DNA from 3 places in the Pedomonas sp. V897 genome. Region 1 is predicted to be linked to each of the others. Evidence: riboswitches for the same ligand, from Rfam matches in the RefSeq annotation. Region 1 holds a riboswitch; each other region holds the start of a gene.
What was found. Region 1 has a riboswitch for cobalamin ahead of ACSJJU_RS06135 (TonB-dependent receptor plug domain-containing protein). Riboswitches for the same ligand answer to the same signal wherever they lie in the genome.
Positions count from the first base shown of each region.

Region 1 (9,674 bases):
CTCCGAAACGTGGACGATTATACCCTCCAGGGCGTGCACCTGAAGATGTGGGATTTTACGGCGGGCTCGCAGGGCACCCAGCGCTACGACCTGACCCAGCCGAACTACCAGTTCCTGGTGGTGGACGTCACTGACTACGACTGATCTGCGGAGACAATCATGGCGTGGTATCGCACTGGCACCGTTGGGGTCACCAACGGCTCGCCCGCTGTTACCCTGACCGGCGGCAATGCTCTGACGAATATCTTCCCCGGTGATACCTTCTGGGGCCCGGACGCCGCGCCGTATGAGATCGCGGCGATCTCCTCGGAGACCACCTTTACGCTGGCGACCGACTACCAGGGCCCGACGGCGACGGGGCAGCCCTATGCGATTCAGCCGACCGGGAGCACCGGCGCCCTGCGGCTGCTGTACGAGCAGGTATCGACGCTGGTCACGCACTACCAGACCGGCCGCGATGCCTGGGCGGCGGCGGCCGCCGGGACGATCAAGGGGCGCAAGAGCGGGTCGGGTGCTGCGGAGGACCTGTCGCCGGATGATGTTATGGCGCTCCTGGCGAGTGCGCCGCCCGGCACGCTGGCCGGGGACGAGAAGGTGGCCGCGCTGCAAGGGGGGGCGGCGGTCGGCCTGGCGGCGCGGGACGTTCTTTCGCTCCTGGCGAGCGCACCGCCGGGCCCACTGACCGGGGGCGAGAAACTGGCTGTGCTGCAGGGCGGAGATGCGGTCGGCGCCACCCTCAACCAGGTGCTCAGCCGTGCGGCGGGGCAGGTGCTTCCATTTGAAATCGGTGGTCAGCGCATTGTCACGGTGACTTCCAACGGTATGGGCATTGGGACGAGCACATTTGATGGTGCTGGCGACCGCCGCTTGCAGGTGGGAGGCACCAACACCGCCAGCCAATTGCTGGTTAAATCTAACACCTCACATCTCGCGCTATATGCGTCCGCTGGCTCGGACGCTTACATCTCAGTGCCGACTGGTGGTGCAATGCGCCTCGGCCACGGTCCAGCGGATGGGGCATCTTTTTCGAATGGGATAGTGCTTGATGCCAACGGCAACCTCCTGGTGGGGGTGCCGAGCGGGAGCACTCACTACATTGATAAGTCCGGCGCGGCAGTGGGCACGCGCTTCCTTGTCCTGGGGGGGCGAGTTGGTTTCGATAAGGTGGACGGGTCGAGCTGGTCTGCTTCCGCAACAGCAATGGTGATCGGAAATAACACGACCACGGGCCGGTCAATCAATGCTGCGGGCACCATTAACGCGTCCGGCGCGGACTATGCCGAGTACGTCCTCAAAGCGTGGTATTGCTCTGTCCTTAACCCCGGCGCGATCTGCGGAATTAACGCCGATGGTCTTCTGACTGATCGCTTCGACGATGCTCATACTTTCGTCATCAAATCCACCAATCCGGCGTACGTGGGCAATGATACGTGGTCGAGGACTGTTGGACCACGCCCCGATCAACCGGCGCTTGATCTGCCCGCATACACCGGCCCCGAGCGCCCGGCCGATAACGATCCCGATTATGAAGCCAAGATGGCGGCGTGGCAGGCGGCACAAGAGAGCCATGCCGCCGCCATTGAAGCCGCCCGCGCGGCTCACGCTACAGCCATGCAGCAGTATGAGGCCGATCTTGCCGACTTCGAGGCGCGCCTCGAGGCCGAGCGCGTCAAATGGGACCGAATCGCTTTCTCTGGCCAGGTGCCTTGCAATGTCCTCGGCGCAACGCCCGGCCAGTACATCGATGCCGCGCCGGGGCCGGACGGCGGCATCATCGGCGTGCCCGTTGACGCCCCCGGGCCCCGCACCGTCGGCAAGGTCTGGAAGATCTTGGAGGATGGCCGCGCCTGGGTGGCGGTGATGATCAGCTGACCCCAGCCACCCGTTCCCGACCCACGCGCCCCCGGGCGCTTTTTTATGCCTGAAAGGAGCGCCATGACGCGCGACGACCTCATTCTTTGGCTGTTCGCCCTCGGCAGCAGCCTGGCGGGCCTCGGCGCCCGGTGCGGCTACGTCCTGTTCCGCGTCTCGCCCGAGCCCCCGGACGATCCCGGCGCCCGGGAAGCGTGGGAGCGGCGGCGCCGGTGGCTGGCGATCTCCGAGATCATGGCGCTGCCCGCCTATGCCGTGCTGGCGGTCACGGTCGGGCGGCTGCGAGAATGGCCTGTCGAGGGCATCGTGCTGGCGAGCATGCTGCTCGGCGCGCTGGGTACAGCGTTTTTCCTCCACGGTATCGAGGTGCTGGCGCGCCGGCGGCTAGGGCTGGAGGAGACGCCGAATGGTTGAGCCGGTCATCATCATTCTGGGGTTGGGGTTCGGGTTGGTGTCAGCGGTGGCGCTGGTCAGGGCGTGGAGGCATGGCGTGGACTGCCACCGGTGCCTGAGAGGAGGGCGGCATGAGCGTTGACGCGATGATCGAGCGCCTGATCGGGCGCGAGGGAGGGTACGTTAACCACCCGGCTGACCGAGGCGGCGAGACGATCTGGGGTATCACGGCGGCGGTGGCGCGCGACGAGGGCTACACTGGCCCCATGCGGTCGATGCCGCGCTCCGAGGCCATCCGCATCTACTGTCAGCGGTACTGGGTCAAGCCCCGGTTCGACCGGGTGGCCGCGCTCTCCGAGCTGGTGGCCGAGGAGCTGTTCGATACCGGCGTGAACATGGGGACCGCCATTGCGGCGCAGATGCTCCAGCGGGCGCTGAACGCCCTCAATCGGCAGCAGACGGACTATGCTGACCTCAAGATGGACGGCCAGATCGGCCCTGCGACGCTCGGCGCCCTGCAGGCCTACCTGCGCATCCGGGGCCGAGAGGGCGAGGCGGTACTCCTGACCGCCCTGCGCTGTCTCAAGGGGGAGCGGTACATCGATCTGGCGGAGCGGCGGCCGGCCAACGAGGCGTTCGTCTACGGCTGGCTGCGCACGCGCGTCGGCCAGGTGGGGGCGCTGGCATGATGGCGCTGCCGTGGTGGGGCAAGGCTCTGGCGCTGGCCGGAGCCGTCGGGGCCGTCTGGCTCCTGTTCGCCCGTCTCGAATCGGCGGCCTACGAGCGCGGCGTGCTGGCCGAGCGGGCCGAGTGGCAGAAGGACCAGCAGGAGCGCCAGCTGGAGTTCCGGGAGCGCCACGATGCCGCGACCGAGGCGGCCGCCCAGCGTGACATCGAGCGCGAGCGTGTCTTTGTCCCCATCGAACGGGAGGTCATCCGATATGTCCAGACACCTGCCGCTGCTACTGAGTGCATTGACGATGCTGGCCGCGACCTCATGCGCCGGGCCATCGAGGCAGCCAATTCCAGCATTGCCGCCGGTGCCAGCCCGGGCGGCTCAGCCGTGCCCGCCTCTGCCGGAGGCCCCGGCGACGGCCGGTGAGGTGGTGGCGTGGGTGATCTCCGTGGCCGAGGCCTACGATGACTGCGACAGTCGCCGACGGCTGGCGGTGGAGGCGTGGCCGGGCAACGATTGATGGCCGGAGCCGGCGCGCGGCCCAGATCAGTCGCCATTAGACAGGCGGACGATTCGTTACCCCCATTCTTGCAACTCATTGAATCGTATTGGCATGAACGGACCAAGAACAAAGGGTAAATTGCCTTGAAATGCTTTGGTTTTCGCCTTTCACGGTAGGAACACGGGTTCGAATCCCGTAGGGGTCGCCACCACTGCAGAATTCTGCGAAAATCCCGGCAGCGATTTTCCCCGCTCTCCCAGACATCCGATTTGAGTGCCAGAATTCCGTTTTGAGGAATTGCCCCCTGCCGTTTCAGGCTGGCGGCGTTCGCGCGCCGTTAGTGGCGGGCGTCAGGCCGCGCCCCGGTCTGATGCCAGCACGACGTCCAGCACGCTGCTCTTGTGGACTTCGACCCGGTTGCGGCCGCCCGCCTTGGCGGCATAGAGGGCCTCGTCGGCGCGGGTCAGCAGGGTGCGCAACGTGGCGTGGGGGTCCCGGCTGCTCACCACGCCGATGCTGACCGTGGCGGGAATGAACCCCTCATTCAGGCGCAAGCCGCGCACCGCGAGCAGGGCGCGGATCGACTCCGCCACATCGACGGCATGATCCGTCGACGTGTCGGACAGGAATAAGGCGAACTCCTCGCCGCCCATGCGGCAGAACAGATCGTCCGGCTCCAGCAGGCTGCTCACCAGCGCGGTGAAGCCCGTCAGAACCTGATCGCCCCCGTCGTGGCCGTACTTGTCGTTGATGGCCTTGAAGTGGTCCAGATCCATCAACAGGATGCTGCTGGTGCGCCCTGCCTGCTGATTGGCGCGCAGGCGGCGCTCGGCCCCTTCCTTGAAGGCCCGGCGGTTGGCGATGCCGGTCAGGGGGTCCTGCAGGGCTGCCTGCCGATGGCGGGCCTCGATCTGCTCCTTCGCCATGGAGACGAGCAGGAAGCTGAAACTCGTGGCGTAGACCAGGGTCTCGACGGACAGCAGCAGGATCCAGGTGCTGTCCACATTCTCGACCGAGGGGATGGAGCGCAGCAGCGCCGGCCCGCCGATGAAGCGGAGCGCGAAATAGAGGCCATGCAACACGCACAGCAGCGCGGCGGCCCGCTGGGCGAGCAGGCGCATGGGTGCGCCGAACCAAAGCTCGTACGCCATGGCGAAGGTGTAGACGCCGCACAGCAGGGCGGCCATTTTCATCCGCGCCGGTGCATCCAGGTCGATCCCCCAGCAGCAGAACAGCCATATCAGGCTGCCGCCGAAGACCACCCAAAGGCGTGTCGGGCGCTGGTTGAACTGCCGGCACGCCATGAACGACAGGCCATAGCCGACGAGAATGACGGCGTTGGACACTTCCCGCACCGGGTTGCGCACGCTTTCCCCACCGATCAACATGCCCGCAAAGCCGGCCGCCGCCAGCAGGAAGGAGAGACTCCACCAGGCCAGCGCCTTGACCTCACGGTTCTGGAGCCATGCCAGCGCCAGCAGCCCGCTGATGAGGCCCAGCACAAGCAGGGCGGCCATGAAAAAGGTCGGGGGGTGGAGGGACATGGTCCAGGTTTCGATTCTTCCAGCAAGATTGCTTCTGGCAAGTTAAACCAGAGGAGTAAAGGGAATGCCAGGGGGGCAAGGCATTCCTGTGGCGATGTCTGGCGGCGCATTGACGCAGACCCGGGATCAGCGATCCGGCCGGTCTTTCCTGAGGGTGTAGGCGGCGATGTCCCGGGCGAGTTGGGTAAGGTCGGACAGGCTCAACTGCAAGGGCAATTCGCCGCCGCCTTCCATCGTGGCCAGCAGGAGGGGCGTTCCGTCGGCGGTCTCTCCCAGCTGGCAGGATTCCGCGATGATCGGCTGCACCGGCTCGGGCGCGCTGCCCGCGCGGCGGCGTTGCAGAAACCCCAGTTCCGCCGACAGGGCCGCGACGGTCAGCGGCACGCAGCCGGGGGTGAAATCCAGCCGGAACGTCTCTCCCCGTGTCGATTCCACCACCACATACAGCGCGCGCCGGGTGCCATCGATGCCGCTTTCCTTCACCAGCGCAAAAACCGGCGCATCTTCGTCGTCACCGGACGTCATGGGTCTGTCCTCTTCCGATGACGGCTCATCGGGCGCGCCATCGGCCGGAGAGGCACTGGCGGAACAGGGGTGGGGCCGGTGATCGGAGAGAGAAGGGGCGTGAGCGGGGGCTTGGCGTGCGCCGGTACGGACATCAGGCACGGCGATCCTTCTTTGGTTGTTCTTGTCTTTTCCGCAATCTGGCGCGCTGACGGGAAAAGTCCAGCATGGTGAGGTCTTAGGCGCGCCGCTGCCGGCAAGGAGCCTCTTGACGATCCGTGCGCCGGAGACTAGCCCTCGGGCCCGCAACAGGCTCCCCGAGAGGGGATTAAAAGGGAACGTGGTGCGAGGGCTTGCCCTCCAGTCCACGGCTGTCCCCGCAACTGTAACCGGCGAGCGCCGCCTTTGACGAAGCCACTGGGAAACTGGGAAGGCAGAAGGCGCACGCGACGACCCGGAAGCCAGGAGACCTGCCTGTTGTCGTCGCCTTGCATGCTGCCGGGATGAGCGGTGTGCGACGGGTTCTTCCGGAACGGCGACATCAACCGTCAGGGTTGCGGCGCCGGGTTTCCGGAATGCGGCCGGGACAATGGCCGCGCGCCTGTGCCGGTCCGGCAGCAGCCTCCCTGACAGACTGAAGATGACGGTTTGGGAGGTATGTCATGTCGCCCCGTCCTGTATTGTTTCTGTCCACCGCTGCCGCTGCCTGCATCGCCGCGTCGGCCGCATATGCCGAGGAACCGATCAATCCCCTCGGTCAGATCATCGTCTCTGCGACCCGCACCGAACAGCCGCTGGCGCTCACCGGCACGTCGGTCTCCGTCCTCACTGCCGAGGATATTCGGGCCACCCAGAAGGCCATGCTGACCGACGCACTGCGCGAGATCCCCGGTGTCACCGTGGTGCGCAGCGGCGGCCCGGGCGCGCAGACGAGCCTGTTCATCCGCGGCGTCGGCGGCGAGCAGACGGTGGTGCTGATCGACGGCGTGCGCATCAACGATCCCTCGACCCCGGCGGCCACGGCCTACATCAGCGACCTCGTGACCACCGGCATCGAGCGGGTGGAAGTGCTGCGCGGGCCGCAGTCGACCCTCTACGGCAGCCATGCCATCGGCGGCGTCGTCAACATCATCACCACGGCGGGCCAGCCCGGTCTCCATGCGGAGGCGCAGGTCGAGGGCGGCAGCTTTGACAGCTGGCGCGCGGCGGGCACCGTCTCCGGCGGCAGCGAGGCGTTGACCGGATCGCTCACCGCCAGCGTCTACGACACGGACGGTATCTCTGCCGCCGACAAGAAAGACGGCAACACCGAGAAGGACGGCTACCGCAACTGGGCCGTGCTGGGCAGCCTGGGGGCAAGGCTGGCGGAGAATGTGCGCCTCGACCTCAAGGGGCTCTACAATCGCGGGCGCGCCGAATACGATGGCTTCCCGCCGCCGCTCTATACCTTCGCCGACATGGACAACCGCAACCGAAGCGAACTGTTCTCGGGCTATGCGGGCCTGACCGTGGATGCCTTCGGCGGCGCCTTGTCCAACCGTTTCGCCGTGGGCTACAGCCGCAACGACCGCGCGGATTTCGAGACGGAGATCCAGACCAACGACACGCGCGGTCAGATCCGCCGCTTCGAATATCAGGGAACCTTGCGCGCCGGCGCATCAACGGAGCTGACGTTCGGGGCGGAGACGGAAAAGCAGAAAATCCGCAACATCGGCCAGTGGGATCTGGAGCCGCTCAAGGCGGATGTGGATACGCACAGCGTCTATGCCCAGGGCCAGACCACGCTGTTCGAACGCCTCACCCTGACGGCGGGCGTGCGCCGTGATGATCACGACACCTTCGGTGCGCACACCACCTTCCGCGTGGCCGGGGCCTACCAGATCGAGGAGAGCGATACGCTGCTGCGCGCCAACTGGGGCGAGGGCTTCAAGGCCCCGAGCCTCTATCAGGTCTACAGCGCCTATGGAAACGCGGACCTCGAGGCGGAGACCAGCGACGGCTGGGAAGCGGGGTTCGATCAGGGCTTCGTGGACGGGCGCATCCGGGTCAGTGCCACCTGGTTCGAGCAGAAGCTGAAGAACCAGATCGACTATGTGCCGTGCACCGGGGGCGACCTGATGTGCGGCCCCGGCCGCTACGGCTACTACGACAACGTGGGGCGCGCCTCGTTCAAGGGCGTGGAGCTGGGCCTTTTGTTGCAGCCCGTCGACGCGCTGGTCATCAAGGCCAACTATACCTGGCTCGAGCCGCTGAACAGGGTGACGGACACCGATCTCGCCCGCCGGGCGCGAGACATTTTCCAGACCTCGGTGAACTGGGCGGCGACCGCGCGGACGAATTTTTCCGCCAGCCTCGTGATGGTCGGCGACAGCTACGACTCCCCCGGCAACGCCAACCGGCTCGATGGCTACACGCTGGTCGATGTGCGGGCGAGCCATGCCCTGACGCCGGGGCTCGAGGTCTATGGCCGCATCGATAACCTGTTCGACGTGGATTACGAGGTGATCCGCGGCTACGGCACCTTGGGGCGCGGCGTGTATCTTGGTCTGCGCGCCCGCTACTGACGCGAAATCAGGGCCGGACCGCTGGGCGGTCCATCCCGGGCGGGGGGACAGTGTCCCTCCGCCCCGTTTTTTTCTGCGAGAGGCGTGCGCGGAACATGTTTCACCCGCTGCCGTTGACCGCTTGGGGGCGTGGCTGAAACATGGAGATGACCAATGGCAAACCAGCGCCAGGATGATCAACGCCAGCAAGATCAACGCCAGAAAGATCAGAGCAATCAGCAGCAGCGCGGCGGACGGCAGCAGCAACAGCAGCAGCGCCAGCAACCGCAACGTCAGCAGCAACAGCGCCAGAAGCAGGACCGGAACCAGCAGGAGTAGACCGGGCCGCGCCGCACAGGCGGCACGGTCTGTTGTCGTGACAGGATACGGGGTGGCCGCGCCGCCCCGTATCCCTGTTCCGGCCCCCGACAGGACCGGCAAGTGTCCTGTGGAGCAATCGCGTCTCTTTTTCGTTTTATTGACGAAAGGAAAGGGGGACCGTCATGCATGCCAACCGCTTCGCGACCGTTGCAATCCTGTTGACGGGCCTCGGTCTCGGCGGGGTTGCCCTCGGGGATGCACTGACGTCGCCCGACAATCAGGTAATTGATCCCTCCTTCGATATCCGCTCGGTGGAAGTGCGGGCCGGCACGGACGTGGTGCGTTTCCGCATGACCCTGCGCGGTGAGGCGGGCGTGCGCAGGCCCGGTCCCACGGGTCAGCTGGGCGGGAGCCAGATGTTCGCCTACCTGTGGCCGACAAGCGCCGATTCCGCCGTGGGCGGTTTTCCGCATGGGCGGGGGCTTCTCGTCCTCGGCCTCGTCAGCCACCCGGATCTGGTGGAGACAGTGGGCAACCAGCAGCTCTCGGGCGGCTGGCACCCGCACTGGTTTGTTGCCGCGCCGGGCAAGGGCTGCGGCCCGTTCGGCCTCAGGATCGAGGAGGGGCCGCCCGCCAGCCCGGGGGCGCTGCCTGTGCTCACCACTGTGCCCAACTTCCCGGCTACCCTCAGCGGCACGACGGTCGAGGTGCAGGTGCCGCGCCGCCTGTTCGCAGACCCCGCCTTGCTTCGCTACGACGGCATTACCGCCACCATGCTCGTCAGCAGCGATCTGACGCCGCCCGTTCTGTGCGTGCGGGTGATGGATGTGGCCTCCGGGCGCCTCAGCCTGACCGGGACGGTGACGGTCGAGGGGCGCTGAGACGCCGCTGCCGCCGGAACAGCGGAACAGAAGGCGCCGGTGGCGGGTTTCCTCAATAGGAGCGGAGCGCGCGGGGCAGGGCCCCGGAGCCGTTCCGGTTTTGAGGATGGAGTAACACAATGCAGAACATGACCCCTTCGTCCGCCGACCCGAACAAGAAACAATCCGAGCAGGAGACGCAGGACAAGGCATGCGGCGCGGCGCAGGAGCAGCGGACCGACGAGGCGCTGGACGAGGCGATCGAGGAGTCCTTCCCGGCCAGCGATCCGGTGTCGATGGTGGTGGACGGCCCCCGGGTACAGCCGACCGAATGCGAATTCCGGCCCTCGGACCAACATGCGGAGACGGATCACGTCGCCCACCCCGACCGGGACAAGGCCGCCGCCGGACAGGCAGGCGAAAAGCCGTCAGCGGAGACGCGCGGCTCGCAAGACAAGG
Region 1 covers NZ_JBPPGG010000002.1:984-10,657, forward strand. The annotation lists gene ACSJJU_RS06095 (hypothetical protein) at 1-144, shown strand, start outside; gene ACSJJU_RS06100 (hypothetical protein) at 160-1,872, shown strand; gene ACSJJU_RS06105 (hypothetical protein) at 1,936-2,286, shown strand; gene ACSJJU_RS06110 (glycoside hydrolase family 108 protein) at 2,397-2,954, shown strand; gene ACSJJU_RS06115 (hypothetical protein) at 2,951-3,367, shown strand; gene ACSJJU_RS06120 (hypothetical protein) at 3,306-3,461, shown strand; gene ACSJJU_RS06125 (GGDEF domain-containing protein) at 3,794-4,960, opposite strand; gene ACSJJU_RS06130 (hypothetical protein) at 5,114-5,512, opposite strand; cobalamin riboswitch at 5,785-5,983, shown strand; gene ACSJJU_RS06135 (TonB-dependent receptor plug domain-containing protein) at 6,154-8,055, shown strand; gene ACSJJU_RS06140 (hypothetical protein) at 8,209-8,373, shown strand; gene ACSJJU_RS06145 (hypothetical protein) at 8,538-9,236, shown strand; gene ACSJJU_RS06150 (hypothetical protein) at 9,356-9,674, shown strand, end outside.

Region 2 (10,198 bases), on a different contig from region 1:
GGAAAGAGCCTCCGGCATGCGCGCATGGGCATCTCTTCTGCCAATGAGATGCATCGCCTCGTGCAGAAAGAGCGCGGCATTGCCGACGCCGCCATGGCGCAGACACGCCTGCATCAGACGGCGGCTTTCGCGCGGCAGGGTCGAGGCCCGGCTCAGGTCCGGGTCATCCTCCGCATCGCCTGACAAGGCGGCAAAAACAATGCCCCGCTCGCGCGCCATCTCGGCAATCCGGTCGATGCCGTAGGGCCAGTAGGACCGGCCGCCCAGCAGCACGACGGCAACGAAGCGGGCGTGAGCGATGACCTGATCGAGATAGAGGTCAACCGAATAGGGATGGCGCAGTTGCAGCAAGTTCGCCAGCCGCACCGTCACCCCGGCTGCCGCGCACTGGGAAGCGGCGCGGGCAAAGCAGGTCAGTTCACTGTCGGCAGTGGTGAGGATAAGGATGTCTCCCGGCGACTGGCCGAGATCAACCGCCTCTTCACCATCCGAGATCTGTCCGGGCGTGACGGCGAGCAGGTGCATATCAGCAGGCGATCTTCAGAATAGCCGCTTCAATGGCCGCACGATCCATGCCATGCCGCCCGATGACGACGAGGCGGGTGGCGCGGGTTTCCTCTGGCTGCCATGGCCGGTCGAAATAATGCTGCAAGCGCGGGCCAACCCCCTGCAACACGGCGCGCACCGGTCGCTCCGCAACGCTGACCATGCCCTTGATGCGGAAAATGTCGTGGGCGTTGATGATCGGGGCCAGCTTCGCCGCAAAGCCGTTCAGGTCAGCAATATCGCCGGCCTCAAGGACAAAGGAGTCAAAATCCTCGTGGTCATGATCCTCTTCGGTGTCATGGTGCGAGGGGCGCGCAGCAAGGTCGTCTTCCGCCGCAACGCCCAGCCCCAGCAGGACGCCCGGATCGATCTGCCCGTTCTGGACCGGGATCGCCTTGACCTCGGATCGGGCAGAGGCTGCCACGCGGGACTGAACCGCCATCAGGGCAGGGACATCGACCAGATCGCATTTGTTGAGGAGCACCAAATCCGCGCAGATGAGCTGATCCTCGAACAGCTCTTCGAGCGGATTGTCGTGATCGAGTTCGGGGTCCGCCTTGCGGGCCTCGGCGATGGCTTCTTCATCGGATGCGAAGCGTCCGGCGGCCACAGCCTCGGCATCGATTACGGCGATCACGCCATCGACGGTGGCGCGGGTGCGGATGTCGGGCCACTGGAACGCCTGGATCAGCGGCTTGGGCAGGGCAAGGCCGGAGGTCTCGATAATGATGTGGTCGGGGCGATCGTCCCGATCCAGCAGCATCTGCATGGTGGGCAGAAAATCGTCGGCCACGGTGCAGCAGATGCAGCCGTTTGCCAGTTCCACAATCCGGTCGGCCGGGCAGGCTTCGTCATTGCAGCCGCGCACCAGATCCGCATCGACGCCAATATCGCCGAACTCGTTGATGATGAGGGCGAGGCGCCGTCCCCCGGCATTTTGCAGCACGTGGCGGATGAGGGTGGTTTTGCCGGCGCCCAGAAAGCCGGTGATGACGGTTGCTGGAACTTTCTTCATTGACGGTCTCCGGATTGGCCGCGGGGGGCGGCGGTCGCAGTGGTGGCCCAGGGCACCACGAAGGAATGCCCTTCATGGCGGCCATGAAACGCGGTGATGTCGTAGTGACGCGCAAGATTGTCCGGCGTGCAGACGGTCTGCGGTGCGCCGTCGGCAACCAGCTTGCCGTGACTGAGCAGCAACACCCGTTCGCACCAGCGGCTGGCGAGGCTGAGGTCGTGCAAGACGACGATGACCAGCCGCCCCCGTTCCGCTTCGCGGCGCAGCAGTTGCAGGGTGGCAAGAGCATGGTGCGGGTCAAGTGCTGCCAGCGGCTCATCGACCAGCAGGACGTCCGCCTCAACCGCAAGCGCCCGGGCCAGCAGGACGCGCGCCCGCTCGCCCCCGGACAGGGTGTCAACGGACCGGTCTGCCAGTGCCTCGATGCGGGTGCGCGCGATAACCTGCGCGACGACATCGTGATCAGCTGGCTTGAGGCGATCAAGAGTGCCCGCGTGCGGCACCCGGCCCATCTCAACTACGGTTCGGGCAGAGACCGGCCAATGCACCGTGGTGCTTTGCGCCAGATAAGCCAGCCGCCGGGCGCGGGTGCGCTCGGGCAGCGTCGCCAGAGGTATCCCCTCCAGCATTACGCGCCCGGCATCGGGCCGGGAAAGACCGGCAAGCAACCGCAAGAGAGTGGTTTTGCCCGCGCCATTGGAGCCGATCAGACCGACAAGCGCACCTCCCGCAGCGGAGAAGGAAAGGTTCCTAACACCTCCGCCACCGGCGTGATGCAAGCTCAGGCTTTCTGCAATCAGGGTTGTATGCCCAGTCATTCCGGCCTCCGGTGCAGGCGGAACACCATGCGCAGAAACAACGGACTGCCGACGAGCGCAGTCACCACGCCCAGCCGCAATTCCGGGCCGACGGCGATGACGCGCACAAGCGTGTCGGCCGTCAGGACGATGAGCGCACCGCCCAGCATGGACGGCAGAACGGCGCGCCCCGGCAGGTGACCCAAGAGTGGGCGGATCATGTGAGGCACAATCAGGCCGACAAAGCTGATGCTGCCGGAGACGGAGACGCTGGCGCCAACCGCAAGGCTGGTGCCGGCGATGATGAGCCAGCGCGTGCGATCGATATTCTGGCCGAGGCTGCGCGCGGTGTCCTCGCCAAGGGAGAGGGTGTCGAGGCGTGGTGCCGCCAGAAGCATCAGGGCAAGGCCGGGCAGAATGAAGGGCGCGGCAAGGCTCACTTCGGCCATGGTGCGATCGCGCAGCGAGCCCATCAGCCACATGGCGATTTCCGCAACCGCCCATGGCGATGCCGACAGGTTCATTGCCAGAGAGGTGAGCGCCACGCACAAGCTGCTGATGGCGATGCCGACCAGCACAAGGGTGAGCGTTGTGTTGGCGCGTCGCGAGACGACCAGCAGTAGCCCCATGCAAACGATGGAGCCCGTCATGGCGAAGAGCGGCAGCAGGACGGGCGATAGGCTGGCGAAGCCGAAATAGAGCGCAATCACCGCGCCGAGGCCAGCGGCGCTGCCAATGCCGAGGGTGCCGGCCTCGGCCAGCGGATTGCGCAACAGGCCTTGCAACAAAGCGCCCGAGCCGCCCAGAGCGGCGCCGACCAAAACCGCCAGCAGGGTTCGCGGCAGGCGCAGATGCTGGACGATGGTGTTATAGGCAGCTTCAGACTGGCCGACAGCCGCCTTGAGCAGGGTTGCGGTGGACAAGGGCGTGTAACCGATCCGCAGCGACGCCAGCATCATGCAGGCAATGGCAAGACCGAGCAGCAGAGACAGGGTGCGGGGCCGCAGCAGGAAGCGGCTTCCCGTGTCTTTTGCGGCAACCGTGGCGGTCATGGTCGCGCCTCCCTTGCAGGTGTTGCAGGGAACAGGCGCTTGCGCTCGTTGGCCATGGTCTCGGCGGCCAGGACCAGGAGCGGGGTGCCGCAATTCCAGTATTTTCCTGGCACGTCGATGGTCGGCCGGAGCCGTGCGGTTCCCCAGAGGACCGGGTTGCGCCGGAGGAAATTGGCGTTGCGCCGGTTCGTGTCGAAATAGCTGGTGATGAACGCATCGGGCGGGCTGAGAACCACCTTCTCAAGGGGCACGCCGCGCCAGCCGTCAATGCCGATTTCGCGTTGCAGGTTGGCAAAGCCGGCAGCTTCAATGGCGATGTCCACGAAGGTGCCTCGTCCTGCCCCGCCGCCATCGGGACGATAGTAGACAACGCGCGGAAGGGTTGCCGGTTTGTCCCGCGCCAGCCGCTCAAGCCGCCGGTGCATGTCCGCAAGAATGGCCTCGCCGCGCCGGGATTGTTGCAACGCACGGGCAACACTGCGGGTCAGGTCTTCCACATCGGCCCACGAATTGGCAAGGGGCAGGGTGAGAACTGTGATGTTCGTCTGGGCCAGCGCTTTGGCGGTGTAGGGATTGAGGTTGTCGCTGGTCAGGAACACCTGCGCGCCGCTGGCGATAATTTCTTCGGCGCTCCCCCGTGTCACAGGCAGACCTTTGGCCCGGGCGGCATAGTGGGAGAGGGGGCCTGTCGCCTGATCGGAGACGGCCACGATCTGGTCGCGGTCGGCCAGCATTAGCGCCATCTGGTCTGCGCACAGGCCGTATGAGGCGACGCGCGGCACCGCCGCCGTGGCCGGAGCCACAGCGGCGGTCACAAGCAGGACCGCCACTGCGCTTCTCCAGAGGCGGGCGCGCGTCATCCGGCGCGGAAGCCCTTGCCAAGGCGATCCAGACCGTCAGGCTGAACGCCTGCATAAGCATCCAGCACATAATGCCAGAGCGCCAGACGCGAGAAGTCCGGCGTATCGGCAATTCCGTCCTCATCGGTCAGGAACGGGTTGGGGAAATAAATCGACAGTGTTGACTCGCCGTGGCCGTTCTTCATTTGCAGCGACCAGGTGACCGGGTGACCGTTCTTGTCGAGGCAGCGAACGAGTTCCGCAGAGCCGGGGCGGCGATGGGCCACAAGCTCGGGCGGGGTCGGAAATTCCGGCGACCCCTTGTTCTCGCCGATACACAAGTGAAAGTGGCCGCCCCGGCCCCAGTGTACGGTAAAATAGCCGCCGCCGACGTTGATCGACCTGGGCTTGCCCGGGCAGCGCAACTCATACGCGCCGCCTTCAATCATCGGGCCGAAGATCAGTTTGTCCCAGTGATTTTCAAACAGGTCGCGGAACAGGGCCTCGAGCCAGTCCTGCGCAAGAGGCAGGGGCCATACATGGGCGCGCACGCGCCCGTCAGGGGCACGGCGCTCCTGCATCAATATGGGCTGTCGGGCTGCCGGAAAGTCGGGAGAAGTCATGGCGGGCATCTCCAAGATTCAGAAAGGGAGGGGGATGCGGGGCAGTGCATTGGCACCCCCCCGCTTCTCAAATGCCCGGATCAGAAGTTGACCCGGAGACCGCCATAAACGCTCGCCCCGAGCGTGTTCTTGCCCCAGCTGACCTGATAGTGCTTGTCGAAGACGTTCACGACGCGGCCATAGACCTCCAGCCGGTCGTTCAGTTGCCAGGACGACATCAGGTCAAACACGGTGTAACCGTCGGTCGCACCGCCATAGCTGGAGGCATTGCGGCTGCGGTAGCGGGCGCGCACGCTGACGCTCACATCCTCGATCGGCGTCAGCGTGACCATGGTGCTGCCGCTGTTCTTCGGGCGGCCCATGTCGAAGTAGCTGCCGTTTTCGTCGCTGTCTTCTTCTGCGGTCAGGTAAGTGTATGTTTGCTGAACGCTCAGCCAGTCGGTCGGGCGGAGTTGGAGAGCAAGCTCTACGCCAGACTTGCGGGTGCGGCCATACTGGGTGTAGCCGCCCCACTGGCCGACGCCGGAATCCCAGACGATTTCATTGCGGGTATGGCTGAAGAAATAGCTGACCTGCGCCGTGACCGTGTCGCCGAACGACCAGTCGATGCCGACATCGCCGCCCTTGCTGGTTTCGACATCCAGATCCGGATTGCCATAGGTCGGGTCAAACAGCTGATAGAGGCCCGGCGCTTTGGCACCCGTGCCATAGCTGGCCCGCAGCTTGATCTGGCTGCCGCCGACCGCGTCTTCGATCACATAGGCGCCGGTGACGCGATAGGTGTCAAACGTGCCGAAGCGGCTATTGTCATCAATGCGCGCTGCGCCCGTGAAGGTGAGGTTTTCCAGCGGGCGTACGGCCAACTCGCCATAGATCGATTTGGTGGTGACGTGAGCATAGAAGTCACCGCTGTAGAGCGTCACCTGCTTGGTTTTTTCACGCTCGATATTGCCGCCGACAGCCAGGCTGATCACGTCGTTCAGCTTGTAGTTAACATTGGCCGAGGCGCTGTCTTTGGTGCCGCGGTAAAGGTCGCCATCATCAGAATAGGAGGGGCCATAATACAGGCGCTCGGCGACATAGCGGCTTGCGGTTGCATCCGCATTCAGGCGACCATCCCGGCTTTTATAGCGCGCCTGACCAGCAAAGGCGTACTCCGTCTTGGTGACGGTGTTGCTGTTGTCAGACCCCGTGTTGTCGAGGTCGGAATCGGCCTTCTGCCAGAAGCCGATGGCCTGCAACTCAACCGTATCGGAGAGCTGGTAGCCGGTACGGCCGGAAATGCCATAGCGCCAGTAGGAATCCCTTTCCGTTGCCGGTCCGGTTCGCGGGTCGGCCAGCGAGGGGCCATCGTGGCTATAGCCGGTGGCGGTGATGCGATAATCCAGCTTGCCGTGCTTGCCGAGCAACGACGCGCCGCCGTTCCAGGTGTTGTGCGCGCCATATTCGCCCTGGGCGCTGAGACGCACGCCGTCTTCCGTTGCACGGCGGGTGATGATGTTCACAACGCCGCCGATGGCGTCCGAACCATAAAGGGAGCTTTGATTGCCGCGCAGCAGTTCGATACGCTCGATGTCGGCCGTGATGAGGTGGTCGGCCTGATACTGGGTGCTGGTGGAACTGGGATCCCCAAGCTCAATGCCGTCGATCAGGAACAGAACCTGGTCGTTATCCGAGCCGCGCACGCTGATGTTGACGTTATCGCCGGGGCGGTCGGTGGTGACCTGAACGCCCGCCAGATCCTGAAAGACCTCCTTGGCAAAGGTGATCTGGCCAAGGTTGAGGTCTTCGCGGCTGACAACGGTGTAGGCGCTGCCGATCTCACGCGCTTCAAGCGGCAGGCGGCTGGCAGAAACCACGATCGTGCCAGCATCATCGGCCGCGCTGTCCGCGTGCGCAAGGGTTGGAAGCAGGCTGAGGGCTGTCGTTGCCATCAGGGTTGAGAAAACGAATTTCATACGTCTGGTCTTCCGGCGTCCGAGCAGATTCGGGACGGCGGGAACATGCGCGAGCCTCCGCCATTAGCAGCGGATAGACGAACGGCATTGCACGCGAAAAATGGAGGACGCCTGTCTCCCTCTGCCGCGCGCACAGTGGCTCCCGCCACTTTGTTCGTCGCTCAGACGGAGAAATACCGTGCCTCGACCATCCCCTGGATCAAAGCAAGAGCGACCTAACGCCGGCAGGTCTCCTGGCTCGCGGGTCATCGCTTGATGGTCGGCCTTCCCAGGCTTGTGGTGCTTGGCACCGCCCAGTGGCTGCCCCTCCTTTGGACGGGAGAGGCGTGTCCATCTCGCTCACCGCTTACAGTTGCAGGGACAGCTGTGGAATTGAACAGGCGTCGGTTGCCCGGCGTATGTTCGCACCACATTCCCATATTATGCCCAAAGGGCACCGGCGCGATCAGCGGTTGATCCGGCAAGCGAATCAACCAGGCTCAGTTCATAGCGGCTTGTTTGATAATTTCAATACAGCGTTTTGCGCGCCTGAGGAACACCCGACAGTCGATAAAATCGCTCGAACGCTGGGCGGAGAGGCAAGTCAAGACCACGTCAGGGTTGCTCGCAATCGACCTGTCGCCAGGCAGTGATGATCTCTGGTTTTGAAAGGAGCCGCTCTATTTCCTGGGGCGGATAGGTGGAGAGCCGGATCGTGGAGCCCCGCAGGATCTGGGCGGTTCCCGACTGGCGCAGTCGGCCATCCTTGCTCCAGCGCAGCCGCTCGGCCGGGCTGATTGACAGGATTTTTTTAACTTGCCGCGGGCTTAAGGGTTTCTGCGCGATGGCGGAAAGCTTTTGCACGATGGCATCACGCAGTTTCTCTGCATGGTTCGCCATAGCCAGGGGAAACGCGCACTCTCGCGCAGTCCGCACGATGACGGCGCCGGATTGCTTCATCAGTCGCTTGAGCGTGGCATCGCGATCGCCGGCATGAACCTTCAGTCCGAGGGGAAGGTCTCCTGCTACGCTTACGCATATCTCAGCAGCGGTTTCCGTGCGGACTTGGCTTACAATGCTGCGAATGCGCACGTGATCCGGTTCGTTGTTCGGTCCTGTCGTTTGACTGAACATGTTCGTCTGGCCGGGCTGGGGTCTACCGCCCTCGGTAAGCGGAGCGAGGCGGGATGACGGATTGGTGTGTGCCCGTCAAGTTTTTTTGAAAGGCAAATTCTGGCCAAACCGGACCCGCATTGGACTGATCTCGTTGATCGCCGCGGTCTCCAAAAGTCTTATAATCAACGGCTTGAGGTTCTGTTGCCGATGGTATAGCCGGAAGCAAGCTGCTGTCAGGCCAGGTTCTGGCCACGGTAAATGAGCCGACCGGTTCAGCCGAAGGGAGGGCAAGGTCCGACCGAACGCAATGTGAAGGCGCGACAGCGCCGTGTCGGTAAATCCGGCCTAGCAACTCCTGTAAAAAATGCTTCGGAGATGCCCGTATCCTCCGGGTCCGGCGAGCGCGGTCTGTACGGCCCGGAACTGGCCGGTCAACTCTTCCTCTCTGTTTTTCCAGCCGTTTGGGCGTCAGACCTTCCGCAAACAAGCGGAGAGAGGATCCGATACTTTCGTATTGCAAATGATAACGACTCGCACTAGCACTGCCTCCAACACATGTTTGGGGGTTCCCATGATCAAGCGCACCATCAGCCTCTACCTTATGACGGCAGTCGCCTGGCCGGCTCTTGCAAACGACGTTGCAGATAACGATGCGGCTCAAGGCAGCCGCGAGATCATCGTCACGGCGACGGGTCGTTCCTCGGCCACCAGCACCACCAAGACCGACACGCCGATTATTGAATCGCCGCAGTCGATCGCCGTCATCAACCGGGATGAGATCGATCTGCGGGCCTCGCCCACAATCGCCGACGCTCTCAGCTACACGTCGGGCGTTCAGGCTGAGGCCTTTGGCATCGACAGCCGTGTCGATGAGGTGTCGGTGCGTGGCTTCGGCGCGGGCGGTTTCTCCTCGAACAACAACTTTGTGGATGGCCTGCGCCTTCCCTCCGGCGGGCAGTGGACACGGCCCGGTTTCGATACGTTTGCGGTTGAGCAGATCGAAGTGCTGAAGGGCCCCTCTGGTGCACTCTATGGTCAGACGGCTCCGGGCGGCGTCGTCAACATCGTGACGAAGCGGGCAACGGACCGCTTCCATGGGGAGGTGCTGCTTCAGGGCATTGGCACCACCTCGCTTGGCCGGTGGAATTATCAGGCGGCAGCGGATGTGGGCGGCCCGGTCTCCGATACGCTCTCCGTCCGGCTGGTGGCGCTCGCCCGTGACGGCAATACGCAGGTCAAGGATGTGAAGATCGGCCGTTATTATGTCTCGCCATCTGTCACATGGACGCCAGGCGACAACACAACCTGGACCATGCTGGCCCAGTATCAGCGCGATGAAGGCGGCTCGACATTCCAGTTCATGCCGGAACTCGGCACGCTGAGACCGACCAACGGCCGCTATATCGCCAACGATGACAACCTTGGCGAGCCCGACTGGAATGACTTCGACCGGGATCAGTTCCTGATCGGCTCGTTCCTGTCCCACCGGTTTGGCGAGAACATCACGCTTCGCAACAACACGCGCTACACGCATCTGGAGACGCTGTATCGCGTCGTGGTGCTGTCAGGAAATACGCTGACCACGTGCCCGGCCAACATTGTCGGCTGCATTCCGGGGCAGACGATCGGCCGGCGCGCAGTGCAGGGCGTGGGCGAAAGCGACGGCTTTGCAACCGACACCCAGCTGGAGGCGAAATTCTCGACCGGTGCGGTACAGCACACGCTGCTGGGCGGCTTCGACTATTTCCACACGGATTGGGAGCATTATCGGGATCTGGTGGCAGGTTCGCAGGTGCTGCCGTTGCTCGACTTCTTCAACCCGGTGCCGCGGGGCTCTGCCACCTATAAGGACAACCTGAGCCCGCAGATCTATAAGGAAACGGTCAGCCGCCAGTCCGGCGTCTATGTGCAGGACCAGATCGAGGTTGGAAATCTGCGCATGACCATCGGCGGCCGTCAGGACTGGGCGAAGGACAATACCTATAATCCGGTTACTGGTGAGCGCTTCATCACCAAGAGCGATGCCTTTACGTGGCGCGCAGGCGCGGTTTACCTGTTCGACAATGGCCTTGCCCCGTATTTCAGCTATGCCGAGAGCTTCCAGCCGCAGGTGACCGATCTGTCGTCCAGCCTCAACGGCGAGCCGTTTGATCCGACAACGGGCCAGCAGTACGAAGCGGGTATCCGATTCCAGCGGGGCAACAACATTTACGTGACGCTGGGCGGCTACCAGATCACCCAGCAGAACATGACGACGCCCGATCCCAACGGGA
Region 2 covers NZ_JBPPGG010000003.1:366,791-376,988, reverse strand. The annotation lists gene cobN (cobaltochelatase subunit CobN) at 1-525, opposite strand, end outside; gene cobW (cobalamin biosynthesis protein CobW) at 527-1,561, opposite strand; gene ACSJJU_RS10580 (ABC transporter ATP-binding protein) at 1,558-2,379, opposite strand; gene ACSJJU_RS10575 (FecCD family ABC transporter permease) at 2,376-3,410, opposite strand; gene ACSJJU_RS10570 (ABC transporter substrate-binding protein) at 3,407-4,240, opposite strand; gene ACSJJU_RS10565 (DUF7676 family protein) at 4,267-4,872, opposite strand; gene ACSJJU_RS10560 (TonB-dependent receptor plug domain-containing protein) at 4,953-6,830, opposite strand; cobalamin riboswitch at 7,037-7,286, opposite strand; gene ACSJJU_RS10555 (hypothetical protein) at 7,425-7,943, opposite strand; gene ACSJJU_RS10550 (TonB-dependent siderophore receptor) at 8,497-10,198, shown strand, end outside.
Region 2: another riboswitch for cobalamin. It lies ahead of ACSJJU_RS10560 (TonB-dependent receptor plug domain-containing protein); the one in region 1 lies ahead of ACSJJU_RS06135 (TonB-dependent receptor plug domain-containing protein).

Region 3 (10,198 bases), on a different contig from region 1:
AACCCAAGGTGGTTGGACAAAGAGAAATGAAAAGTGTGGCCCTCGCTCCGTTCAACTGCGCGGGACCGCTTGTTGGGATTCGATACATGACTGAAGTTTTGATGCACGTGGCCGTGAGTGCAGGTCGGCTGCCGCCCACTCGCCCTCAGGTCCGCAATGCCTTGTTGCAGATTGTGGCTATGATCCAGGGGCAGGAGGTCTCTGCCCCTCGCAACACCCAGGAGCAGCTGGCCGCTTGTGTGTTGCTGCCGCACTGCGGTGTCCTGCTGGTGGGGACAGCATGCCATGCGCCGTTGCTCCGGCCGGAGGCCGCTGAGGCGGCCGCGTCGATGGGTGTCTCTGTCCTGCTGGTTCGCATGGATGTCGATCGCGGCGTGAGCGTTGATATCCGCCTTGCCCACCACACTGGCTGGCTTTGCAATTACAGGCTGGAGAGCGGTCCTGATGGTCGGCTTCTCGTGCCACCAAAGAGCGACCAGCTGCATCTGAGCCTTTCAACCGCTGGCGTGGCGGAAACTGTGCCGCCCGCATTTAACGGCACCGCTCTTGCCCATGCGGAAGGAGGGAACGCATGACCTCCATGACTGCACTTGTTTCTGCTGCCTCGGACACGGCGGCTGAGCTGCGCTCGTTCATCAATGGTGGCGGCGTGTACCCGAACTTTGACTTTACCCGCTATTGGTGGGCCTCCAGCGACAATAGGCCGGGCATTGCGCCGTGGGTTCAGAAGAAGCTGAAACCCGGCAACGATCCAGAGTTCGGGCAGGCATTGCGGGCGGGCCTTGTCCTGCCGAAAACTGCGTCTGGCGATTACATGAATCTGGCGTTCCTGCTTGATCGCTTTGACCGAACGCTGCCGTCGTATGAACAGCATGCCTTTGTACAGATGAAGTTTACTCTGCCGGGAGATGAGCCGCTCCATGTCGGCTGGGAGCGCGTGCGCGCCTTTGCCTTGGAGTATCTTGCGGGCGAGCGGGGTCTTGCTGCTGTGATCGTGCTGCACAATCCGGGGATCGCCGGGTCAGGCAACGCACCGCACATCCATGTGATTGTTCCGGCGCGTCAGCTCACGGCCAATGGGTTTGGGGCCACTGACAAGGGGCTTTGTTCTGACCGAGGGCAGGAAGAGTGTTGGGCTGCCTGGCAGGCGCTTGTGACAGAGGGAGGTGTGGCATGAACCAGTCCAACCCCGATCAAATCCAACGGCTGGCGCGACACCTCGCCAGCCTGGGTAGGGAGAACGCGGAGCGACTTCAACTTGTGGTCGATGAGGCACTGCGCTTGCTGGATGATCCGGAACTGGTGATCCCTGAGGTGCAGCCTGAGGCCTTCCCTTGGGAGCAGGAGGAGCCAGAGGTGAGTGGCCCAAAGGGTATTTATTTGGCGACAGTGACGGATGATGCCACGGGAGAGGGGCTGACAGTCTACTTCGCAGCTGTGTTGGCGCGTAGCGAAAGCGAGGCGAGGCGCTCACTGTCGCGGCACTGGACAAGGAATCTGGCACACTTGGCAACGCTCGCCCGAGGCGCTGATGGTGTCGTGCCGTATGCTGATCTGTTTCTGTCGCCCAAGTTGCGGGCGGCGCTTGAGCGATTAGAAAACAGCGGGGATCGACCTGCAGCCTTCAGCTATCAGGCCCGGTATCATGTGAATATTTCATGAATAGTGACCTGCATTTCCGAAGAGTGCTGTCGTTGCTTCATGCTTTGAGCGGTGTCGAAGCTGCAGGTCGTGCCTATTTCCCGCCTTTCAGCACCATAGGGAGACCTGCAAACAGAACGACGCATTCGTTCGCAGCGGCAGCGGTTGCCTGATTGATCCGTCCGGCAATGTCGCGGAAGCGGCGGGCTAGCGCATTGTCCGGCACAATGCCAAGACCCACCTCGTTGGCCACCAGAACGACCGGCCCTGTCACCCTGCCAAGAGCCTGGATGAGGCGCTCGGTTTGTGCCTCGGTGTCCTGATCTGCCAAGAGTAGATTGGAGGCCCAGAGCGTCAGGCAATCGACCAGCACAACGCGGTCCGGCGCCGCGCTGGCGACAATGGCTTCCGGCAGATCAAGCGGGGCCTCAAGCGTCTCCCAGCCTTCACCACGCTCAGCCTGATGTTTGGCAATACGCTCCTCCATTTCCACATCGAACGCCTGCGCCGTGGCAATGTAAATGCGGCGGCCAGAGATGGCCTCGGCGCGCGCCTGCGCATAACGGCTTTTGCCGGATCTGGCGCCGCCCAGCACAAAAAGGATTTGCACAGATGAGAGGGTCATTTACTGCTGCCTTGACATTATAGAGGGTATCCAACCGGAACTGGTGTTCTGCTTAGCCGACAGTTTGGAAGATTGGAAAGACCGTGACAGATCAGTGGGTGGTCCATGGCGGCGCAGTGTCTTGCGCCATGGCACGTTTTCCGGACGCTCTAACGCCGTGGGTCGATTTATCAACGGGGATCAATCCGCGCCCCTGGCCGGTTGATCAGGTGCCTGCCGTTGACTGGACGCGGTTGCCTGATCCGCAGCACCTCGCTGAACTGGAAGCAACGGCCGCGCAATATTTCGGGGTGGACGCGCCCCATGTTTGCGCAACGCCGGGCAGCGAGCTTTGCCTGCGCCTGCTGGCTCATGCCGGATTGCCTGCTCCCTTCACGTGCCTGTGGCCAGCGTACCGGACACACGCAGAAGGGCTGCCGGGGTGCCGCCTGGCGGCACCCGATGAACTTGCCGAAAGGGCGGGCGATCCGGGCACGTTGTTGCTGGCCAACCCCAACAATCCCGATGGCCGGTTGCTGACGGCATCCCAGCTTCTCGAGATTGCAGCGGCCAAACAGCAGGCAGGGAGTTGGCTTGTGGTCGATGAAGCCTTCATCGACGCTTATCCTGAAGCAAGCATTGCCTCGAAGGTGTGGGGAGGCCGCCGGAACCGGGACGAATTGCCGGTCGTTGTGCTGCGCTCCTTCGGCAAGTTCTTCGGGCTGCCGGGGCTGCGGCTGGGGTTCCTGATCGGGCCACGAGACATTGTGATCCAAATGAAGGCATTGCTCGGCAGCTGGCCCGTCAATGCCGCTGCTGTTGAGATAGGGTGTCGCGCCTACGCGGATGCGGCATGGCAGGCGCAGGAGCGGGATCGACTCCAAGAGGAGGCGTCCCGCCTGAAGGCGCTGCTTCAAGGCCATGGGTTGCATCCGCAGGGGAACAGTCCCCTGTTTCAGCTGGTTGAGGTGGATGAGGAGCGTGGCGGGGCCATAAGGCTCTTCGAGCATCTGGCCGGTTATGGCATTCTCACCCGTCCGTTCAGCTACAATCCCCGCTGGTTGCGTCTCGGCCTGCCTGCCAGCGCGGCAGACTATGCGCGGCTTGAGGCCGCTCTGACGGTCTGGCGGACGGCATGACGGGTCTGTCTCTGCCACTGGTGGCTGTCGCGGCGTTTTTGATCGACGCGAGCCTTGGCTGGCCGGACTGGCTCTACCGGCGCATCGGCCATCCGGTCGGGTTATTCGCTCGGCTGATCACTGGCTGCGAGACGGCGTGGAACCGCACGGATTTGACTGACGGAGCGCGGCGAGGGCTGGGGGTGCTTTGCGTTGCTATCCTCCTGGGCGGTGCAGGTGGTGCAGCCTGGCTGATCCAGTTGTTACTCGTGAATTTCCTCGGCGGCTGGGCTTGGCTTGGTGTTGCCGTGCTGGCCTGGCCGGGGCTGGCGGTGCGGAGCCTGCACGATCATGTGGTGCCGGTTGCCCGTGCGCTGGCTGCAGGTGACCTTGAGGGAGCGCGCAGAGCAGTCGGCATGATCGTCGGGCGCGATCCGGAAACACTGGATGCGCCGGGCGTTGCCCGCGCGGCGGTTGAGAGCCTGGCCGAGAGTTTTTGCGACGGCGTCATGGCCCCGCTGTTCTGGTTGACGGTGGCGGGCCTGCCGGGGCTGTGGGTTTACAAGGCGCTGAATACGGCGGACAGCCTCATTGGGCACAAGGAGCTGCGCTGGCGCGCGTTCGGCTGGACGGCAGCGCGTCTGGATGATGTTGCAAACTACATTCCGGCGCGGCTGGCAGGGGTTCTGGTGTGTCTGGCCGCAGGCCGTGGCTGGCGGGTGATGTGGCGGGATAGCCGCAATCATGCCTCGCCCAACGCCGGCTGGCCGGAGGCGGCAATGGCCGGGGCGCTCGATCTCAAACTTGCAGGCCCGGTGGTCTATGATGGCGTGCGCCACGCAAAGCCCTGGATCGGCAGTGGTCGTGCGGATCTGGGGAGCCAGGATATTGATGCCGCGCTGCGGCTGTATCGCCGGGCCTGCGGCTTGGCGGTGGTTCTGATCGGAGGGCTGGCATGGCTGCTGTGATGTTTCAGGGCACAGGCTCGGATGTGGGCAAGTCGGTGCTGGTGGCCGGGCTCTGCCGGGCGCTGGTCAATCGCGGCCTCAAGGTTCTCCCCTTCAAGCCGCAGAACATGTCGAACAATGCGGCCGTGACGGTCGATGGCGGCGAGATCGGCCGGGCGCAGGCATTGCAGGCGCAAGCCTGCCGGGTGCTGCCGACAGTCGAAATGAACCCGGTGTTGCTCAAGCCGCAGGCGGATCGCACCTCCCAGCTTGTGGTGCATGGCCGGGTGCGCGGACGTTTGCGCGCGGGCAATTATCGGGAAGCGCGCGCCGCTTTGCTGAACGACGTGATGGCCAGCTATGCGCGGTTGCAGGTGTCGGCTGACATTGTCGTTGTGGAAGGCGCAGGCTCGCCCGCCGAGATTAACCTGCGCGCAGGGGACATCGCCAACATGGGGTTTGCCCGCGCCGCCGACGTGCCGGTTGTTCTGGTGGGCGATATCGACCGGGGCGGAGTTATCGCCTCGATCGTCGGCACGAAGACGGTTATCGATCCGGCCGATGCTCGGATGATCGCGGGTTTCCTCATCAACAAGTTCCGGGGCGACCCCGCCCTGTTCGAGGATGGCTACCGCCAGATTGAGGCGCTGTCCGGCTGGTGCGGCTTCGGGGTGGTGCCATGGCTGGCCGAGGTCGCCCGGCTGCCGAGTGAAGATGCGGTGGTGCTGGAGCGCGCGCCGGTAACGGTGGCCGAGGACAAGCCGCTCGTCATCGCCTGTCCGATCACGCCGCGTCTCTCCAACTTTGATGACCTTGATCCCTTGGCCCAGACCGAGGGCGTAGAGGTGCGGATGATCCGCCCCGGCACACCGCTGCCCGTTGATGCAGACCTTGTGGTGCTGGCCGGATCCAAGGCGACGATTGCCGACCTTGAATTCCTGCGGGCCGAAGGCTGGGATATCGACCTCCTGGCTCATGTGCGGCGCGGCGGGCGCGTGCTGGGCATCTGCGGCGGATACCAGATGCTGGGCCGCACCATCGCTGATCCGAGCGGTGTCGAAGGTCCGGCGGGCGAGGTCAATGGACTTGGGCTCTTGGCGGTCGATACGGTGCTGGCTGGTGTCAAGGCGCTGCGCACCGTTGCGGGCACGGCGCTTGATGCGGCGTTTGATGGCTACGAGATGCACATCGGCACGACCATTGGCCCTGACACCGCGCGGCCGATGGCGCTGCTGGAGGATGGCAGGCCGGATGGCGCCATGTCCGCAAACGGGCGGATCATGGGGACCTATGTGCATGGGCTGTTCAACAAGGCCGCGCAGCGCAGCGCATGGGTGCGGCTGCTTGGGGGCAGTCCTGTTGCAGGCGGGGCGGATCACGCAGCTGTGGTGGATGAAGCGCTTGATGCCATTGCCGAAAGGCTTGAACAGCATGTGGACGTAGACGCGCTGATTGCGCTGTCAGAGCGTGCTGGCAATTATCAGGGCAAGTAACAGTCCGGTCTCGCACAGTTCGATGCCTGCGCCGTGGCAGTCGCCCGAAACGCCGCCCAGCTTGCGTTTAAGCCAGACGCCCCAGAGTACGAGCAGCCCCACGGTTGCCCAAAGTGCGGGCGCGATGAGAAGGGCTGGCGCCAGGAGCCCGATGGTCCAGAGCGCAAGGCAGAGCGGGCCTGCGCCTGCGCGAAACGTTGAGCCGAGGCCTGCGTGCAGGGGCGGAAGCCACAGCGTCCACAGCAGCGGCCCGATCCTGGCCAGGGCCGGGATGAGCAACACCGCCATCAGCATGGCGGCGTGCGGGTACGGGGCAAGCGCCACCTCGTGCAGCAGGATCGTCTTGGCCAGCAGTTGCAGGACCAAAGCGCTGACCCCGAGGCTGCCGATATGCGGATCCTTCATGACGGCGCGCAGCTTGTCTGGGTCGCCATGGCTTGCCGCCAGGCCGTCCACCAGATCGCCAAGGCCATCCAGATGGAGCGCGCCTGTCACCCACACCCATGCGGCAACGCCTGCAAGGGCGGCGAGCCACGGGCTGATGAGATTTCCCAGTGTAAAGGCGAGGGCGACGGCGCTGCCGACGACGAGACCCGCCAGCGGAAACCAGCGGATGGCCGCCTGAAAATCAGCGGCGGAGACGTCAAGCGCGGGCAGGGGCACGCGCGTCATGAACTGAATGGCCAGCATCGCCTGCTTCAGATGAAGCTTGATACCCGTACTTGTCGGGGCACTTGCTGTCACAGCCCATCCTCCACCCGAAAAAGCCCGGTCAGCTGGGCGGTGCGCGGGCACGTCTCCCACAGGTTAAGGCGGACCAGAATCCCATAGGGCAGATCAACTGCCCAGCAGTGATCGAGCGGCCAGTCGAGGAGGATCGAAAGCGCGGCCCTCATGCTGCCGCCGTGAGCAACAATAAGCGTCGCCTGCGGCTCCAACGCCTCCAGTGCTTCGCCCACGCGCAGTCGTAAATCCTGCCAGCGCTCCCCGCCAGGCGGCGGGTGGAGGTCCGGGTCCGTCTGGAACCGTGAGAGGCTGTCCTGCGGGAGCGCGTTGGGGGCCATCCCGTCCCACAGGCCGAAGTTCACCTCGCGCCAGCGCACATCGTCCATCACCGGCAGGCCAAGGTGCTTTCCCACGACCGCTGCCGTTTCCCGGCACCGGGTCAGGTCGGATGTGATGATCCGCTGGATGCCCTGTTGCGCCAGCCGCCCGGCTTGCGCCTCGGCCGCCTGCGCCCCCTTGCCGGACAGGGGGACGTCGGTCCAGCCGAGCAGCACACCGGTTTCAACCGGCGTGCCATGGCGCAGCAGCCAGAGCGGCCAGGGAGAACAGGCACCGGATGGCGCTGCGGTCATTCGGCCGGCTCGGCAACCCGCGGGCGCGGCGCAGCACCGGCGAGGGCCTCCTCGATGGTTGCCATTTGCGTATGCGTGGCGAGCGCTGCTCGGATCAGGAGAGTCGCAACAGCAGCGCCGCTCGCCTCGCCCAGCCGCATGTTCAGGCGCAGGAGGGGCGACAGACCAAAGTGTTTCAGCACCCGGCCATGCCCCGGCTCCTCCGACTGGTGCCCGGCAATGCAGTGATGAAGAATGTCAGAATTCTGCATAACCAGCGGCGCGATCGAGGTGCAGCAGATGAAGCCGTCGAGAACGACCGGAATGCGCTTCAGCCGCGCGCCCAGCACAGCGCCCGCCATGGCGGCCAGTTCGCGTCCGCCCACTGCCGCCAGCAGGTCGAGCGCCGTGCGCGGCGTCTCGCGATGCACTGCCATGGCCCGCTCGACCACGTCGGTCTTGCGCGCAACACCTGCCGTGTCGATGCCGGTGCCACGCCCGACCCATTCGGCCGGTTCGCCTCCATAAACCAGACAGGCGAGCGCGGCGGCGGTAGTGGTATTGGCGATGCCCATCTCGCCGATGACGAGCAGGTCGAGATCGTCCTCAACCGCCGCAGCGCCTGCCGACAGCGCAGCCAGCGTCTCGGATTCGCTCATGGCAGGGCCGGTGGTGAAGTCGCTCGTCGGGCGGTCAAGGTCGAGCGCCACCACCTTAAAGTCGAGCCCTGCCGTCAAGGAGAGCGCATTGATGGCAGCACCGCCGCGCTCGAAGTTCTCGACCATGCCGCAGGTGAGTTCGGGCGGAAAGGCGCTGACGCCATAGCGTGCAATGCCATGATTGCCGGCAAAGACGATGGTCTGGCCGCGGCGCAGCCTGGGGTGCGGCGTTCCCTGCCAGCCCGCCATGAACACGGCGATGTCTTCAAGACGTCCGAGCGAGCCTTCCGGCTTGCACAGACTTTTCTGGTGCGCACGCGCGCTCTCAATGGCCATTGCAGCCGGTTCAGGAAGCGCGGCCAGCGCGGCGTCGAACGCGGCGCGATCAGGAAACAGGGTCATTCTGCAACAAATCCGGCTGGAGGCATGCGGGTGATGAAATGGCCTTTGACGCCTTCGGGCCAGTCCTTGTAGGGCACCACGCCCTCGGGGCTGGCGGCGTAGCGGACGGCATAGTCGAGAATGGCGGCGGCATCCTCGGCCGTTGGGTTGAAGCGCCCAAGCACATAGCCGATCTTGCCCGGCGCCCGCAGATGCACGGTGCAATGCTCGCTGCAGGCGAACAGGCAGGGCATTTCCTGAATGGCGACAGCGGCGTATTCGGGACGTGTTTGCTGGACGCCGCGCAAGGTGTCTGCCAGCACCCGCCCGCCGCGGCGGCCAGCAGCGTCGGATGGCTGATCCTTGGCGAAGCGGCAGGTGTTGCACACGACAACGGCCGCCACATCATCAACTGGGGTGAGCATATTGCCTCTCCCGTCGGCCTGCGGGAGAGCGCAGGCCATGGTTCACAACAGATGCCCCTCGCGCTGCTGCACGTGGCAGCAGGTCAAAGGGCGCTCATGCCGTCATGCGGGGAGGTCCCGTTCGTCCGGCAGTCCCTGGCCGGCCGATAGACGACGACAACAGGCAGGTCTCCTGGCTTGCGGGTCATCGCCGTGCCGGTCGCCTTCTCGGGAGAAATTCCCAATGGCTTCATGACCGCAGACTCGCCGCTCACAGTTGCAGGGACAGCCGGGGATTTACACCCCGTTCCCGTTTTCATTCCCCAAAGGGGAAACCTGTTGCACGTGGGGTCATATGAATATTGCCGCTTTGCCGTCAACCCGTTTGGCCGTTCTACGCGGATTTGTGCGGCAGGCCGGTTGGGTTTTCTTGCGAAGGTCAGGCCTGAAGGCGCTCAGCAATGAAGTCGATAAAGCATCGCGCTTTGGCAGGGAGATAGCGGGTCGGCGGATACAGCAACCAGACGTCGCCGTGATAGTTGGTCTTGAAGGCCCAGGCGGGCAATACCTGTTCGATCAGGCCTGCTTCTAACGCGTCCCTGGCCATGAAGAACGACAGGCTGCCGAAGCCTATCCCGCTCAAGACCGCATCAAGCCGGACACCGGCGTGATTGACTGTATAACGACCCTCAATATCCACGCTGATCGTCTTGCCGGCCCGGGTGAATCGCCAGCGGGAGTCGTCAACGGCCCGACTTAAGGCAATGCAGCTATGACCTTTCAGGTCTCGAGGGTGCTGTGGGCGGCCGTGTTGGTCGAGATAGGCCGGCGTTGCACAGATGACATGTTCGATCCGGAACAGCTTGCGGCCCATCAGACTGGCCGGCGGATCATCCGTCACCCGAAACGCCAGGTCAATATCGCCATCATAAAGGTCGAGAGGGCGGTCATCCAGCCGCAGCTCGACATCAACGTCTGGATAGGTGCGCAGAAACGGGGCGATGTGGGGATGGACAAAAAAGCGCCCAAGGGCACGCGGACTGCTCACGCGCAGTTTTCCGGCAGGTCGCATCTCGCGCTGGTGCGCGACCTGCAAAGCCGAGCGGGCGGCATCCAGCATGTCGCGGCAATGCTGGTACATCTCTGTGCCCGCTTCGCTCAGGCTCAGCTTTCGGGTTGTGCGATGCAGCAGGCGGGTGCCGGTGGCGCGCTCAAGCCGCGCGATCGAGCGGCTGACGGCAGAGGGTGTCATGCCGCGCTTTCTGGCGACTTCGGAGAAACTGCTCGCCTCCACCACTTGGGCGAACAGGGCCATATCGGGCAACAGCGCGACATCATGATTTATGCGCATGAGGAACAAGTCTTTGCAGTTCGGCGGCGATTATTGCTTCTTTTCAGGTTTGCTATCCTGGCGCAAGAGGCCTGTTCGACCTGTCTGATCGGCCCTGTCAGGAGCGTTGCCATGTCCAGAGCCCTTATCATCGTTCGCGCTGGCGAGACCTTTGCAGACCTACGTACCCGGATCGGTGATTTTCATGACTGGATTGCTGAAGGTCTGGGCCTGACGTGCGATGTCTCGCATGTGGATGCGCGCGAAGCGCCTGACTTGCCAGA
Region 3 covers NZ_JBPPGG010000003.1:384,166-394,363, reverse strand. The annotation lists gene ACSJJU_RS10675 (hypothetical protein) at 87-575, shown strand; gene ACSJJU_RS10670 (hypothetical protein) at 572-1,177, shown strand; gene ACSJJU_RS10665 (hypothetical protein) at 1,174-1,662, shown strand; gene cobU (bifunctional adenosylcobinamide kinase/adenosylcobinamide-phosphate guanylyltransferase) at 1,736-2,266, opposite strand; gene ACSJJU_RS10655 (threonine-phosphate decarboxylase) at 2,395-3,384, shown strand; gene cbiB (adenosylcobinamide-phosphate synthase CbiB) at 3,381-4,331, shown strand; gene ACSJJU_RS10645 (cobyric acid synthase) at 4,319-5,803, shown strand; gene cobS (adenosylcobinamide-GDP ribazoletransferase) at 5,771-6,547, opposite strand; gene ACSJJU_RS10635 (histidine phosphatase family protein) at 6,544-7,161, opposite strand; gene cobT (nicotinate-nucleotide--dimethylbenzimidazole phosphoribosyltransferase) at 7,158-8,201, opposite strand; gene ACSJJU_RS10625 (DUF1636 domain-containing protein) at 8,198-8,605, opposite strand; cobalamin riboswitch at 8,751-8,939, opposite strand; gene ACSJJU_RS10620 (LysR family transcriptional regulator) at 9,024-9,935, opposite strand; gene ACSJJU_RS10615 (glutamine amidotransferase) at 10,047-10,198, shown strand, end outside.
Region 3: another riboswitch for cobalamin. It lies ahead of ACSJJU_RS10625 (DUF1636 domain-containing protein); the one in region 1 lies ahead of ACSJJU_RS06135 (TonB-dependent receptor plug domain-containing protein).